DNA from 2 places in the Bariatricus sp. SGI.019 genome. Region 2 is predicted to be linked to the other one. Evidence: predicted binding sites of a transcription regulator. Region 2 holds the regulator's gene; the other holds the start of a gene.
The links. Region 2 encodes Rex, which represses fermentation and respiration genes when NADH is low (regulators of the CRP and FNR family bind a similar motif). Its sites were predicted from a motif close to ATTGTTAANTANTTAACAAT; they were not measured.

Region 1: ACQRD1_RS08995 (trans-4-hydroxy-L-proline dehydratase activase) is a predicted target of Rex. The motif match lies at 3,736-3,755, and genes of this name have one in related genera.

Annotation. Positions count from the first base shown of each region.
Region 1 covers NZ_JBNPOQ010000012.1:19,133-27,242, forward strand. Annotated here, with positions in the region: gene ACQRD1_RS08985 (alanine/glycine:cation symporter family protein) at 1-259, opposite strand, end outside; gene hypD (trans-4-hydroxy-L-proline dehydratase) at 372-2,750, opposite strand; gene ACQRD1_RS08995 (trans-4-hydroxy-L-proline dehydratase activase) at 2,755-3,663, opposite strand; gene ACQRD1_RS09000 (helix-turn-helix domain-containing protein) at 3,915-4,484, shown strand; gene ACQRD1_RS09005 (FeoB-associated Cys-rich membrane protein) at 4,541-4,687, opposite strand; gene feoB (ferrous iron transport protein B) at 4,703-7,045, opposite strand; gene ACQRD1_RS09015 (metal-dependent transcriptional regulator) at 7,210-7,590, shown strand; gene ACQRD1_RS09020 (carbohydrate-binding domain-containing protein) at 7,594-8,110, opposite strand, start outside.
Region 2 covers NZ_JBNPOQ010000017.1:34,611-42,720, reverse strand. Annotated here, with positions in the region: gene ACQRD1_RS11420 (NAD(P)H-hydrate dehydratase) at 1-1,463, opposite strand, end outside; gene ACQRD1_RS11415 (redox-sensing transcriptional repressor Rex) at 1,554-2,198, opposite strand; gene ACQRD1_RS11410 (ABC-F family ATP-binding cassette domain-containing protein) at 2,329-4,284, shown strand; gene ACQRD1_RS11405 (flavodoxin family protein) at 4,285-5,007, opposite strand; gene ACQRD1_RS11400 (DUF6472 family protein) at 5,035-5,211, opposite strand; gene ACQRD1_RS11395 (NADP-dependent isocitrate dehydrogenase) at 5,331-6,527, opposite strand; gene ACQRD1_RS11390 (GntR family transcriptional regulator) at 6,549-7,202, opposite strand; gene ACQRD1_RS11385 (2-isopropylmalate synthase) at 7,223-8,110, opposite strand, start outside.

The DNA of each region.
Region 1 (8,110 bases), on a different contig from region 2:
CACCAATAATATTACCAGTTCCAATCGTAGCAGCAAGCGCCGTCATTAACGCAGAAAAAGGGGATACATCACCTGTTCCTCTTTTTTTAGTTCTTGCCTCTTTACTTAACACGCTGTGCAACGCATATCCAAGATTCCTCCATGGAAGAAATCTCAACCGCACTGTAAGAAAAATACCCGTACCGACAAGCAGCACCAACATCACAGGTCCCCATACAAAGGAATCTATCGCCCCAACAATTTCATTTACTCTCTCCATAACTCTACACCTTCCTTTCTCAAACTATGGAATAAAAAAAGGACAAGGCGTTGACCACCTTGTCCTTATGTTTCATAATTCTACACAAATTAGTGAAATTGTCAAGTTCTAATTAATCAAATGACTGTTCTGTACGATTGATGATCTCGTCCTGCAGTGGTTTATCCAGGTTACGGAAGAAATCACTGTATCCTGCGACACGAACGATCAGATCTTTATAATCTTCTGGATGATTCTGAGCATCGATCAGTGTCTGTTTATCAATAACGTTGAACTGAATATGATGTCCATCCATGGAGAAGTATGAGCGGATCAGACTGGCCATATTATTCAGGCCTTCTTCTCCAGCCACAACATTTGGTGTAAACTTCTGATTCAGAAGAGTACCTGCTGTTGCCAGATGATCCATCTTTGCACAGGACTTGATAACTGCTGTCGGTCCATTGGTGTCTGCGGATTTCTCTGGAGAAATACCTTCAGATACTGGTTTATGTGCTTTTCTTCCATTTGGAGTTGCCAGAATTACATCACCAAAGTATACATGACAGGTAGTAGGAAGCATATCTACACCATATTTTCCACCCTTCATGTTCGGACGTCCTGTGATGGTGCTTCTGTATAATTCAAATACTTCCTGCATAATGTCATCTGCATAGTCATCATCATTTCCATATTTTGGAGTTCTGTCATGAACCATACGATAGATTGCATCATATCCTTCAAAGTCATGCTCCATAGCTTCAATCAACTCTTCCATCGTGAAGTTGTGATTGTCATATACATTATATTTTACAGCAGCAAGACAGTCTGTAACCGTACCGATACCTACGCCCTGAATATAGTTTGTATTGTATCTTGCGCCGCCTGCATTGTAGTCTTTTGCATTAGAGATACAGTCGTTGGTTACAACAGACAGGCATGGTGCCGGCATCTCCTGTGCATATAACTGCTCGATAACGTTATTACCACGGATCTTGATATTTACAATGTGCTCTAACTGCTTCTTAAATGCAGCCCAGAGTTCATCATAGGTCTTAAAGTCCTTAGCATATCCAAGTGGCAATCCAATCTGCTTTCCAGAATATTCATCATATCCATTGAACAATGTCAACTGGAATACCTTCGGGATATTCAGATAACCGGTAAGGATATAAGCTTCGCTTCCCCATGCTCCGGTCTCTACACAACCTGAAGAACCACCGCGTCTTGCATCTTCCAGACTCTTTCCTGCATTGATCAGCTCCATGATCTGAGCTTCTGTGTTATAGAATGCAGGCTGACCCCATCCTTTTCTTGAGATCTCACATGCTCTCTTTAAGAACTTGGCCGGTGTCTTCTTACTGATCGTTACGTTAGAGTTTGGCTGAACCAGCTTCATCTCATCCATACAATCCAGAATCAGGTAACTTACATTATTAACACCATTGCGTCCGTCCGGTGTAACACCGCCGGTATTGATGTTCGCAAAGTCTGTATAAGTAGCACTTTCCTTTAATGTGATACCTACTTTTACCGGTGCAGGCTGGTTGTAGAACTTCACCCACAGACATTCCAGAAGTTCCAGAGCCTTCTCGTCATCCAGAATACCTGCCTCCACATCTCTCTCATAATATGGGTTCAGATGCTGATCAAGTCTTCCCGGGCTAAATGCATCCCATGGATTCAGCTCAGTTGTAACTGCAAGGTGTGTGAACCAGTATAACTGAATTGCCTGCCAGAAAGTCTGAGGCTTGTGTGCCGGAACAACCTCCAGGTTCGCTGCAATCTGAAGAAGTTCTGCCTTTCTGGTCTCATTTTCCTCTTTCTCTGCCATCTCAAGCGCAAGCTTATGATAACGCTCTCCCAGAATGATTACTGCATCACAGGAGATGTCCATAGCCTTCAGCTCTTCACATTTATTCACTGCTTCCGGATCATTGATATAATCCAGTTCATCCATTGTCTTATGAATCTTCTCTTTATAATCCATATATCCGGTAGTAAATACCTGCTCACCACCACAAGTATGTCCCGGACCTCTCTGCTCCATAAATTCTGTAAACATACCTGCACTGTAGCATTCCTGCCATTCCGGAGTCATTCTTGAAAGGATCTTCTCTCTCATACTTCTTCCTGTCCAGTATGGAATGATCTCCTCTGCCTGAAGCTTTCTGTCTTCTTCTGTTGTATGGAAGGATACCAGCTCACGTTCACTCATGACCACCATATCCTCTACACTGTGACAGCAAAGTTCCGGGAATGTAGGTGATGCCTGCGGATCCTTACCTTTTTCGCCGATGATCAGCTCTCCGTCTCCCAGATACAAGGTCTTCTTGGAAAAATATTCTTTCAGAACCATTGCTCTCATAACCGGGATTGAATATCTGCCGTCATTTTCTTTGTAGAAATCAGTCTCGATCTTTGCTCTCTCAAGATCAATGTGAACAGGTGTCGTCACACTGATTTCCCGAAGTTTCTGAATTCTTTCATTCATACCACGTAATTTTGCCATATGTTTACCCTCCTATTTTTGTGTTCTGGAATCCGGATTCTACGAAGAGTCTGACGAAGCTCTCCATCTCTTCCTTCTCCGGTGCATGTAAATCTGTTCCCTTATATTCCATATCCAGCTTGGAATACTTTCCACTTCCTGTATCATGATACGGAAGCAGATTAATCTGAGCCGGATGAATATCATGTTCTTTCAGAAACGCTATCGTTTCTTTCATATTTTTTTCATTACCATTTACTTCTTTTATTGTTGGAATTCTGATATATATTCTTGCTCCATCCGCTGCAAGACGAATCAGATTATCAAGAATCAATTGATTATCCACTCCGATATACTTTTTGTGAAGTTTTGGATCCATAACCTTTACATCATAAAGAAATGTATGAACATAAGGGAGAATTGCCTGAAACTTCTCATATGGAACATATCCGCATGTATCAATCGTAAGTGTAACATCCTGGCGTTTTAGCTCTTTTGCAATTGCCAGTATATAGTCTATATCCATTGCCATTACTTCTCCGCCGGAAAGCGTCACGCCACCGCCAGATTCTTCATAAAACATCTGATCCTTCATCAGCTCTTTTATCAGCTCTTTTACAGAATATTCCCGTCCTATAATCTCACGAATTCCTATTGGACAGAAGTTTACACATTTTCCGCAGAATGTACATGCATCTTTCTTCATCTCTGGCTTTCCATTCTCCATGGATATTGCCCCATTCGGACATACCTTTGCACAAGTTCCGCAGCCAACACACTTCTCCTTGTCACACTGCATCTCTTTTTCAAACCGCTGAGTCTCCGGATTGTGACACCATTCACATTTCAAAGGGCAGCCTTTAAAAAATACAGATGTACGAATTCCGTCGCCATCATGGATAGAAAACTTCTGAACATTCGTTATCAGCGACATCTCGTCTCCTCCATTTTCATAATCATGAAATATCATTCGATTTTTTCTTCCCTATTTTCATAATACAGTATTATTGTTAAATTTTCAACATATTTTATCAGGTTTTTTTTCATAAATCTGATGTGTCTTTTTTGTGCATTATCTCTAAATATCCATTGTTTTAAGTTGATTATTTTCACAAATTACAATATAATGAAAATATCGCTATAAAATCTACTCATTTTATATAAATATGAAAACGAGGTGTTACTATGAAAAGTATTCAGGAAATCGGAAATACTATTAAGCAAGAGCGTCTGAAACAGGGAATGACATTACAGCAATTAAGTACTGCAACGGGTTTTTCAATCGGATATCTGTCTCAGTTCGAGCGAGGGCTTTCCCAGATTGCCATTGACTCACTGCATAAGATCACAGATGTTCTTGGCATGGAATTTATCGATTTTTTCCGTGAAAAAGAATCCTCTCCTTCTGCCTCACCAGTCACAAGAATCTACGATGCCAGCTGTGATAAGGTCAGCGACCAGATCATTCAATATACTTTAAGTCAGAATGCCAAGAACTTTTCCTATCTTCCACGGCTTTATCATCTCATGCCTCATATCGGATCGGATGAGAACATAGAATTATATGCTCATGAAGGAGAAGAATTTATCTATGTGCTTGAAGGTGTTCTGAAATTATATGTGGAGGAAGATGAATATATTATGTATCCGGGAGACAGTGTCCAGCTTGATTCTACCAAGAAGCATAACTGGACCAACTGCGGGACTCAGATTACCAAGATTCTGACTGTGAATATGCCAAATCCTTTCAAATAAAAATAATCCGTAGCATTCCCTGCAATATCTGCAGAAATACTACGGATTATAATTATTTATTTTCTCTGGCAACTCTGACTACAGTGCCCACAGTCACATCCACAGCTGCTTTTCCCATTTTTCTTATTTCTTCTCATGATCACAACCGCAATGATCACAACCACAGCGACCGCCAGAAAGACAAGTATATCTGCAATATTCATACCCTACCTCCTACTTTACAATCCAACTGCCATGCAGATGAGCCTTACAATAAAAGCAATGATCCACGCTACTACACACTGCCAGAAGACGACCCCAACTGCCCATCTTGCTCCCAGTTCTCGTTTAATAGAAGCAACGGCTGCAACACATGGTGTATACAGCAGAGAGAATACTAGCATCGTAGCAGCAGACAGCGTTGATATTGCAGTCTGAATGCTGTTTCCAAACAGAATTTCCATCGTAGATACCACACTCTCTTTTGCCATAAACCCACTGATCAGTGAGGTTACGATACGCCAGTCTCCTAATCCGAGAGGTCCCATGATCGGTGCAATCCACCCAGATATGATAGCCATCAGACTGTTAGAAGAATCTTCTACCATATTTAGCTGAAGGTCAAAACTCTGCAGGAACCATACCACGATCGTTGCGATCAAAATGACGCTGAATGCTTTGCTTAAGAAATCCTTGGCCTTTTCCCACAATAACTGTGCAACATTTTTTGCACCCGGCATACGATAATTTGGCAACTCCATAACAAACGGAACAGCTTCGCCTTTAAATAGTGTATTTTTAAACAGAAGGGCTACCAGAATCCCAACAATGATCCCCAGAATATAGATTCCTGTCATAATGAATCCGCCCTTACCCGGGAAAAATGCACTGACAAAGAAAGCATAGATTGGAAGCTTCGCTGTACAACTCATAAATGGAGTCAGAAGGATCGTCATCTTACGGTCTCGTTTACTTGGCAGTGTTCTCGTTGCCATCACGGCAGGAACAGTACATCCAAATCCAATCAGCATCGGAACAATACTTCTTCCTGACAGTCCAATCTTTCTCAATAATTTATCCATGAAGAAAGCAACTCGTGCCACATAACCACTATCTTCCATAATAGATAAGAAGAAGAACAAAGTCACTACGATCGGGAGAAAACTAAGTACACTTCCGACACCACCAAAGATACCGTCAATCACCAAGCCATGGAGAGCCTGATTCACATGAGCCGCAGTCATCCACTGATCCACAACCTCCGTCAATACATCAATACCGGTCTCCAAAAGTCCTTGTAAAAATGCACCGATTACGTTAAAAGTCAGGAAGAAGACCGCTCCCATAATGGCAATAAAGCAAGGGATCGCAGTCCATTTTCCCGTAAGAATACGGTCAAGCTTCTCTGAACGGACCCGCTCTTTACTTTCTTTTGGCTTCTTCACTGTACGTTCACAGACATACTCAATAAAGTCAAAACGCATATCCGCAATGGCAGCACTTCTATCCATACCGCCTTCTTTTTCCATCTGTACTACAATATGCTCAATCATAGCCAGTTCATTCTTGTCCAGTTCTAGCTGCTTCAGAATCAAGGAGTCCCCTTCAATCACTTTTGTTGCGGAAAAACGAAGCGGAAGTCCTGCTCTTTCTGTATGGTCTTCAATGATCGATTCCACGGCATGAATTGCACGGTGAATTGCACCGCCATGATCGTCTTTACTGCAAAAGTCCTGTTTCTGCGGACGTTCCTGATATTGTGCGATATGTACTGCGTGCTCGATTAATTCCCGGACACCTTCATTCTTGGCCGCAGAGATTGGAATAACCGGAACTCCCAGTAAAGCCTCCATTCCATTGATATCTATGGCACCATTATTATTCATGACTTCATCCATCATATTAAGGGCAACAACCATAGGAATATTCATCTCCAGAAGCTGCATTGTCAGATAAAGATTCCGTTCAATATTCGTTGCATCAACAATATTAATGATTGCCTTTGGTTTATCCCCAAGAACAAAATTCCTGGAGACAATCTCTTCACTTGTGTAAGGAGACATAGAATATATTCCCGGAAGATCTGTAACTCTTGTATTCGAATGACCTTTGATTGGACCATCTTTGCGATCTACTGTAACCCCAGGGAAATTCCCCACATGTTGGTTAGATCCTGTCAATTGATTGAATAATGTCGTCTTTCCACAATTCTGATTTCCTACAAGGGCATAGGTAAGTACCGTTCCATCCGGCAATGGATCTCCGTCATCCTTGGCGTGATATTTACCATCTTCTCCCAATCCCGGATGATCCGTAGGATATATTTTGTCAATACGGCTATGCTTATTCGTTCGTTCTTCAATTAGCTGAACATTGATCTGATCTGCATCTGCAAGACGAAGTGTCAACTCATATCCATGAATCTGTAATTCCATCGGATCTCCCATAGGTGCGAACTTTACGACTGTAACTTCCGCCCCCGGAATCACACCCATATCCAGAAAATGCTGTCTTAGAGCTCCTTCTCCGCCTACTTTCGTAATAACAGCACTTTCTCCGATTTTCAGATTCTTAAGTGTCATTTGTAACACCTCCATATATGTACATGATAATTATTTTCAATTAAAGTTATACCACGCTAACCAAAATTCGTCAAGACTATACAGTCTTGAATTTTTCTGTTTCTACTGATATAATAGAACAAACTTAAATGGTATATATTAACAGAAAATAGAAAGGTATTATTATGCGTCACAATAGATCTTCTGAAGATTATCTGGAAACTATATTGTTATTAAGCAAAAAGTTACCAGTTGTTCGTTCCATTGACATAGCGGTTGAGTTGAATTTTTCAAAACCAAGCGTCAGTGTTGCTATGAAACATCTGCGTGAAAATGGCTGTATAGAAGTAAACCAGGCTGGTTTTATTACTCTGACAGATAAGGGTATGCAGATTGCCACCAGTGTATATGAGCGTCATCAGGTACTCTCTGACTGGCTGATCTCTCTTGGTGTAGATCCCCAGACAGCTTCTGAAGATGCCTGTGAGATGGAACATCAGATCAGCGATGAAAGTTTCCAGGCTATGAAAAAGTTTATAAAAGAACACTCAGCAGTGTTAAAATAAAGTTTATCTATTCTGTCTGGGTGCAGCTCCACCTTTCATCTGTCCACCCATGTCTCCGTTTCCATATATAAGGCTATCCATGATAATTTTCTGTGTGCTGTTTCCTGCCGTCAGTGTATAGGCTTCTCCTTCTGTGATCTCCGGACAGCTTACAATCACAGAAGTATATTCCTTATCTGTCGTCCAAGAAACCAGTTCGTTTTCACTGCTGTCCGTAAGAGAAATGATGCTTCCCGCCGCTTGTGTATCTACCGTCACCATCATAATTCCCTGCGTGGAAGAATCACTGAAATTCTGCGTCATTCCTGAAGAACCCGCTGCTAAGAAGATTCCGCCTGTTATCACACCTTTCCCATTATAATCCAGCGAACCATTTCCATTATTTGTAGGTCCAGACACATAAGTCTCTCCACCTGATATGGTCAGATCACCATTCGAATCAATTCCGTCACCAGAAGCACTGACATGAATTGTCCCGCCTGATATGTGGATATATGAGCCTTCCTCTACAGCAAAGATA
Region 2 (8,110 bases):
TACTCCGTCAAATCTCTTGCCAAAACACTATAACTTCCTTTATCGATACGGGCATAATCACCTGCTCTTCCATGTAGGTATGCTCCCAAAACAGCGGCTTTCCTACAACTGAGTCCTTGCGCCAAAAGCGCAGCTATTATTCCCGCCAGTACATCTCCAGAACCAGCTTTTGCCATTGCCGAATTACCCGACATATTTACATAGTTTCCTTCAGAAACTGATGCAACAATAGTTCTGGCATCTTTCAGTACACAAGTCCATTGACTTTTTTGAACAAATGAATCCAGTATATCCATCCTATGTTGTTTTAATTCCTCTACACTTATATGTAACAGCCGTGACATCTCTTTCATATGTGGTGTTATCACAAAATCTGTATGATGAATCTTTTGAAGATAAGCGTTATGCTCCGCAATCAGGTTCAAACCATCTGCATCAATCAGACAAGGTACTTTCACATGCTCAAGAGTTGCCTTCAATATTCTCCTGGAACGCTCACTGATTCCTATTCCAGATCCAATACAAACTGCATCTGCCCATGTTAAAAGATTTAACAACTCAGTCTTATCAAAAATGTCATAAGTTGTAATAATTGCTTCCGGAAGGAGCTGCTGTAAAATAATCCTATTTTCTTCCGGTGTATAGATCTGTACCAGTCCTGCTCCAGACATATATGCCGCTTTTGCATTCAGATAAGCCGCTCCAGACATACCTTTACTTCCTGCAATTACAAGTAACTTCCCATATGTCCCTTTATTCGAATTTTCTTTTCTGGCTGGCAGAAATTTACAATATTCCTTCTTCTCATAAGTATATGCCGTTTTTTCGGTAGCAATTATTTTTTCCGTATGGATTCCGATATCAGCTACAATCACTTTACCAGAATATTCCTTTCCGGGATAGATTGCAAGTCCCAGCTTTTCCATTTGAAAAGTCACCGTAATATCTGCACGGAAAGCAATTCCAAGGACACTTCCATGATTCGCAGATATTCCAGATGGCATATCTACAGCAAATTTTACAGCCTTTGCTTCATTCATCTTCTGAATAATCTGAAAATATTTTCCTATAATCTCACGGCTAAGTCCAACACCGAACATCGCATCTATTATGATACTATATTCGTCTTCTTTGTACTCTTTGAATATCTCAACACCTGTTTCCCTTAATTTACTCATCTGCTGTTTTGTTTCATCCGTACGATGAGATTCATTTCCTACAAAACAAACTGTCACAGGATACCCTTTTTCCTTTAAAAGTCTCGCTATCGCAAATCCATCACCACCATTATTCCCTGAACCACATACGATACACGCTTTGGACAGATCAAGCTTTTCCGCCTCCATAGTCTCTACACATCTCTTTGCAGCACGCTCCATTAACTCCATAGACGAAATTCCCAGTTCCTGTATTGTATATTGATCCGCCTTTTTCATTTGATTTCCATTAAGCAGATATCGCATAATCTCACCTTCCAAGTTCATTTTACAATATAAAAGGACGTGTAAAAACCAGCCCGTCTGCGCATGCCAGTCATTACACGTCTTTGCTTTTTATTTCTTATGTTCTTCGTTATATCGGCTAATATTGTATGATAACTGCATTAAGCTTTCAGACAAGTGTACATTTTCAACAATTATATGATCCGGCAGATTCAAATCTGTATGGGCAAAATTCCAAATTGCACGAACACCATTGTCTACCAGCATATTAGCCACTTCAATTGCCTTGTCCTTTGGAATAGTTAAAACTGCAATCTCAACATCATTCTGTTGGACAAATGACTTTAACTCATCCATCATACGAATCGGCACGCCTCTGATTGAAACACCTACCAATCTTGGGTTGACATCAAAAATTCCTTTTAATACAAATCCTCTCTTCTCAAAAGCTGCATAATTAGCAAGAGCCTGCCCCAAATTACCAGCTCCTATAATAATCATATTATGAGCCTCTTCCAAGCCAAGAATCTTACCAATCTCTGTATACAAATATTTAACGTTATAACCATAACCCTGCTGACCGAACCCACCAAAATTGTTAAGATCCTGACGAATCTGAGATGCAGTCACTTTCATACGCTTACTCAAATCGTTAGACGAGATACGCTCCACTCCATTTTCAAGTAGCTCTCCTAAGTATCGATAGTATCGTGGCAATCTACGGATGACCGCCTGGGAAATCTCTCTCTCTTCCAATAGTCTCACCTTCCATTTCATTCTAAGAAATATTATATAGAATTGTGTGAACAAAGTCAAACTTTTAGTTGTATTTTGTCCTATTTTCGCTATAATGAAAACGAGTGAAAAAGGAGGATATGAAAATAATATGATATTAGCATGTCACGGAATCAGTAAATCTTTCGGCGAAAAAGTGATTATCGCTGACGGTTCTTTTCATATAGAAGATCACGAAAAAGCAGCTCTTGTTGGTCCCAATGGAGCGGGAAAATCAACGCTTTTTAAAATGATTGTAGGTGAGCTTCCTTCTGACCGCGGAGAAGTAATTTTAACCAAAGGCAAAACCTTGGGATATCTTGCACAGCATCAGGCTATGCAAAGTGGAAGCACTATCTATGAAGAAGTGAAACTTGCCAAATCTGATATCATCGAAATGGAAACACAGATCCGTTCCATCGAATTAGAATTAAAACATTTAGAAGGTGATGCATTGACATCACGCCTTGAAACATATAATCGTCTGACAGCTTCTTTTGAACGCCAGAATGGTTATGCATATGAAAGTGAGATTAACGGGGTATTAAAAGGTCTTGGTTTTACAGAAAATGATTTTTCTAAACCCGTAGATACCCTTTCTGGGGGTCAGAAAACCCGCGTCTCTCTTGGTAAATTATTGCTCACCAAGCCAGATATCTTGCTTTTGGACGAGCCTACTAACCACTTGGATCTAAACTCTATAGCTTGGTTAGAAACTTATCTTCTGAATTATCCAGGAGCCGTTCTGATCGTATCTCATGACCGTTACTTTTTGAACAAAGTAGTGACTAAGGTCTTAGAAATCGAATCTGGAAAATTGATGACCTATAATGGAAATTACAGTGATTATGCTGCCAAAAAGCAGCAGCTTCGTGATGCTCAGATAAAAGAATATTTAAATCAGCAGCAAGAAATAAAGCATCAGGAAGCCGTAATTGAAAAGCTTCGTTCTTTTAATCGTGAGAAATCTATTAAGCGTGCAGAAAGCCGTGAAAAGATGTTGGAAAAGATCCGTCCTGTAGAGAAACCCTTGGAAGCAAATAATGAGATTCACTTAACATTAGAGCCTTCTTGTGTCAGCGGTAACGATGTTCTGTCTGTTGAACATCTAAGTAAATCATTTCCAAATCAAGTTCTGTTTCAAGATATAAGTTTTGACATTAAACGCGGGGAACATGTTGCAATCATCGGTGACAATGGAACGGGGAAAACAACACTTTTAAAAATCTTAAATCAGGTAATATCAGCAGATTCCGGTACATTTACATTGGGAACTAATGTAGCGATCGGATACTATGATCAGGAACACCATGTACTACATATGGAAAAAACCATTTTTGACGAAATTTCAGATGATTACCCGGATTTGACTAACACGAAGATCAGAAATATGCTGGCCGCTTTTTTATTTACTGGGGATGATGTGTTTAAACGGATCGGTGACCTAAGCGGTGGAGAACGTGGCAGAGTATCTTTAGCGAAGCTGATGCTTTCGAAAGCTAATTTTCTGATTCTTGACGAACCAACAAACCACTTGGATATTCCATCAAAAGAAATTCTGGAAAAAGCATTGAACAACTATACCGGAACTATCTTATATGTTTCACACGATCGTTATTTTATCAATCAGACAGCAACAAGGATCCTTGATCTGGTGAATCAGACTTTTGTAAATTATATAGGGAATTATGACTATTATCTTGAAAAAAAAGACGAGCTAACAACCATTTATGCTGGTGCCCCGTCTTCTGTTTATATTCCAGGAACTGCAAATTCTGCTATATCTTCTGGCAAAGACTCTGTTGCAGCAAATGTGTCAGATTCTAAGCTCGACTGGAAGGAACAAAAAGAAGCACAGGCTCGCGAGCGAAAACGAAAAAACGAACTGAAGAAAACCGAAGAACGCATCACTACTCTTGAAGAGCGGGATGCTAAGATTGACGAAATGATGTTGCAGGAAGATATTTTTACAAGTTCCATTAAATGTCAGGAATTAGCCAATGAAAAGGCAGCTATTGCGGAAGAACTTGAAGAGCTGTATATAAAATGGGAAGAGCTGGCTGAATAGCTACAGCTCTTCCTTTTTCAGTAATTTCCATGGACGTTCTTTTCCAAGCCATCCCATTTCTTTCCAATAATTATCATCCACCGGACTCATTCCTTTTTTATGAAAGCTTCTCATAATATAGAACAGAGCACGAGTCTTGATTCCTGGATTCACTCCATCTGGATCTTTGGAAATCTTTAATACAAGCTTACTCAAATCTCTGTCAATCCGCTCTTTCTTATCTGCACTGACACCATCCCAACCAAGCGATGCCACCGACATTCCGTAGGTATACACTCTAGCGGCACCCCAGAACTGGAGACTAATCTTCATATCCTTAAGCGTAGATCTCACGCCGCCTCCCGCGGCAGTTGCAATACACACTGCCTGTTTTCGAAACATAGAAGCTCCCGGTCTGTGAACCATAAAACGATATCCATAATGATCCAACATAGATTTCATCGCTCCCGTTACATGCATGACATGAACCGGTGAAGTCAGAATCAACAGGTCAGCTTTATCAATCAAGCCAGTCAACCGCTTCATGTACATTAGATAATCAAAACATTTTGTCTCATCTTCCATAATACATCTTCCACAGCCTCTGCAAAACTCAGGCATATCCTTCGGTAGAAATAGTTCAATTACCTGATCCTCCTTTGTAGCAATCTTATCAATCAACATTTTTCCCACATGATAAGTAGAACCCTTTCGCATAGTTCCATTAATCATCAATATATTCATCTTCTATACTTCCCCCATTCATATAATCTACATCTGATGTCTAACAATCGTATATTCATCGCCATAACTATAATATGGGCAATCGTAATATGTATTGGTCACAAATCGATACAATTCATCCTCATCTAATGCCATCTGACAAGTGAAACATTCATAGTCCTCATCATATTCATAATGAGCACATGATTCACAATTACTCTTCACGATACACAACTCCTTCCTGGGAACAAGTATAACATATTTTTCATTTGGGTACACCCTAAATGTAAAAAGGGGACGTAGTAAAAGTTAATTTTACTACGTCCCCTTTTTACTATTAATTACTACAATTTCTCAGCAATTGCTTTTATAAACTCTTCACTATTCAACACAGTTGGATTCTCTAAAGTTGTAATTAAAGCAAGATCTTTGGTCATTTTTCCTTCTTCAATTGTGTCGATCGTTGCTTTTTCAAGCTTATCTGCAAAATCCATCAATTCCTGATTGCTGTCTAATTCACCACGTTTTCTCAACGCTCCGGTCCATGCAAATATAGTGGCAACTGAATTGGTTGATGTTTCTTCTCCTTTTAAGTGTTTATAATAATGACGCTGTACTGTTCCATGTGCAGCTTCATATTCATAATAACCTTCTGGAGATACCAGTACAGAGGTCATCATAGCCAATGAACCGAATGCGGAAGAAACCATATCACTCATTACATCTCCGTCATAGTTCTTACATGCCCAGATATATCCGCCTTCTGATTTCATAACGCGGGCAACTGCATCATCAATCAACGTATAGAAATATACGATACCAGCGTTTTCAAATTTTTCTGCATATTCTGCATCATAGATTTCCTGGAAAATATCTTTGAATGTATGATCATATTTTTTAGAAATCGTATCTTTCGTCGCAAACCACAGATCCTGCTTGGTATCCAAAGCATAATTGAAGCAGCTTCTTGCAAAACTTTCAATGGATCCGCACAGATTGTGCATTCCCTGTGCAACACCTGGTCCTGCATAATTATGTACCAGTTCTCTCGTTTCTGTTCCATCTTCGGCAGTATAAACCAGTTCTACTTTTCCAGGTCCCGGAATCTTCATCTCCGTATTCTTATAAACGTCACCATAAGCATGTCTCGCTATTGTAATTGGTTTCTTCCAATTCTTCACACAAGGTTCTATTCCCTTTACCACAATTGGAGCGCGAAATACTGTTCCGTCAAGAATAGCACGGATTGTTCCATTCGGACTCTTCCACATTTCTTTTAGATTATATTCTGTCATACGTGCGGCATTTGGTGTGATTGTTGCACATTTCACTGCTACTTTATATTTTTTAGTAGCATTTGCAGAATCGATGGTTACTTGGTCATTGGTCTCATTTCTGTGTTCCAGTCCAAGATCATAATACTCCGTGTTCAGTTCAATAAATGGTTCCAGAAGATTCTCTTTGATCATCTTCCACAAGATTCTTGTCATCTCATCTCCATCCATCTCTACAATTGGTGTTGTCATCTTAATCTTTGCCATCTTGCTTCTCTCCTTTTTGATTTACTTCTCCATATGGAGGTTCTCCATAACATTCATGATATGCTGATTCGCAAGCATTTCAGCCTGATCAGCGTCTTTATTCTTAATTGCCTCAAGAATACCTTTATGTTCCTCGATTGATTTCTGTGCTCTGTCCTTGGCACCTACCGACAAAGTACGTGCCATCTTCACATATTTGTGAAAATCAGATAATACATGTTCTAGTATACGACTGTTGGATGCCTCATACAAGACTTTATGAAATTTACCATCCAATTCAGATACCTGTGCCGCTTTTCCTTCACTCTTTTTTTGCAAATGAAACTCTGACAATAGAATAATCTCCTCTAATTCTTCTATCTGTTCATCGGAAATATTATCTGTCGCCCATCTTGCACATAAGCCTTCCAAAAGAGATCTTATTTTATAAATATCATGTACATCTTTTTGAGTAATACCTTTTACATAAGCTCCCTTATTAGGAATGATCGTCACCAGCCCCTCTAGCTCCAACTGTCTAAGCGCCTCCCTAACTGGCGTTCTGCTGACTCCCATTTCTTCTCCAATGGAAATCTCTCTTAATTCATCATCATCTTTATATACTCCAGAAAGAATATCTTCACGGAGTTTTTGAAATACCTTTCCTCTAAGAGAATGGTCTTGATATTCTTCCATGTTCTGCTCCTTCTTCGATTCTATTTCTCCTGGACAAGGCTGACTCCAAGCTGTTTACATGCATCATCAATAACAACAAGCAATTCATTATCTGTCAGTACCGTAACACGGCCTTCCTCATACTCTTTATCTACCCATGCCTTCACCATTATTACTAATTCTGAATTTTTATCTACTTGTTTTTCTTCAGGCAGATGAAAGTACGTATTGATCCAATGCGCAATCCCAGCAAGACCAGATGTATTGGATACTGCAACCAACGGTGGTCGTTTGAGGAATTTATCTGTATCAAATATATTATAAATCTCTTCATTTTTTAATAGTCCATCTGCATGAATACCCGCTCTGGTAACATTAAAATTCTTTCCTACAAATGGTGTCCTTGACGGAAGCTGATATCCTATCTCTTTCTCGTAATAGTCTGCAAGATCTGTAATTACCGTTGTATCCATACCATCCAATGTTCCTCTTAACTGTGCATATTCAAATACCATAGCTTCCAAAGGTGTATTGCCAGTACGTTCTCCAATGCCAAAAAGTGAACAGTTTACACCGCTTGCACCATATAACCATGCAGTTGTAGAGTTACTGACTGCTTTATAAAAATCATTGTGACCATGGAACTCAATTAATTCGCTTGGCACACCCGCATGAACACGAAGTCCATAGATAATTCCAGGAATAGATCTTGGAATCACAGCTCCTGGATAGTTTACTCCATATCCCATCGTATCACAGACACGAATCTTCACTGGAATCTTATATTCATCCATTAATTTCATAAGTTCCAGACAAAATGGAATAACGAAACCATAGATATCAGAACGCGTAATATCTTCCAGATGGCATCTCGGGCTCACTCCAGTTTCCAGACATTCACGGATCACTGATAAGTAATGATTCATACA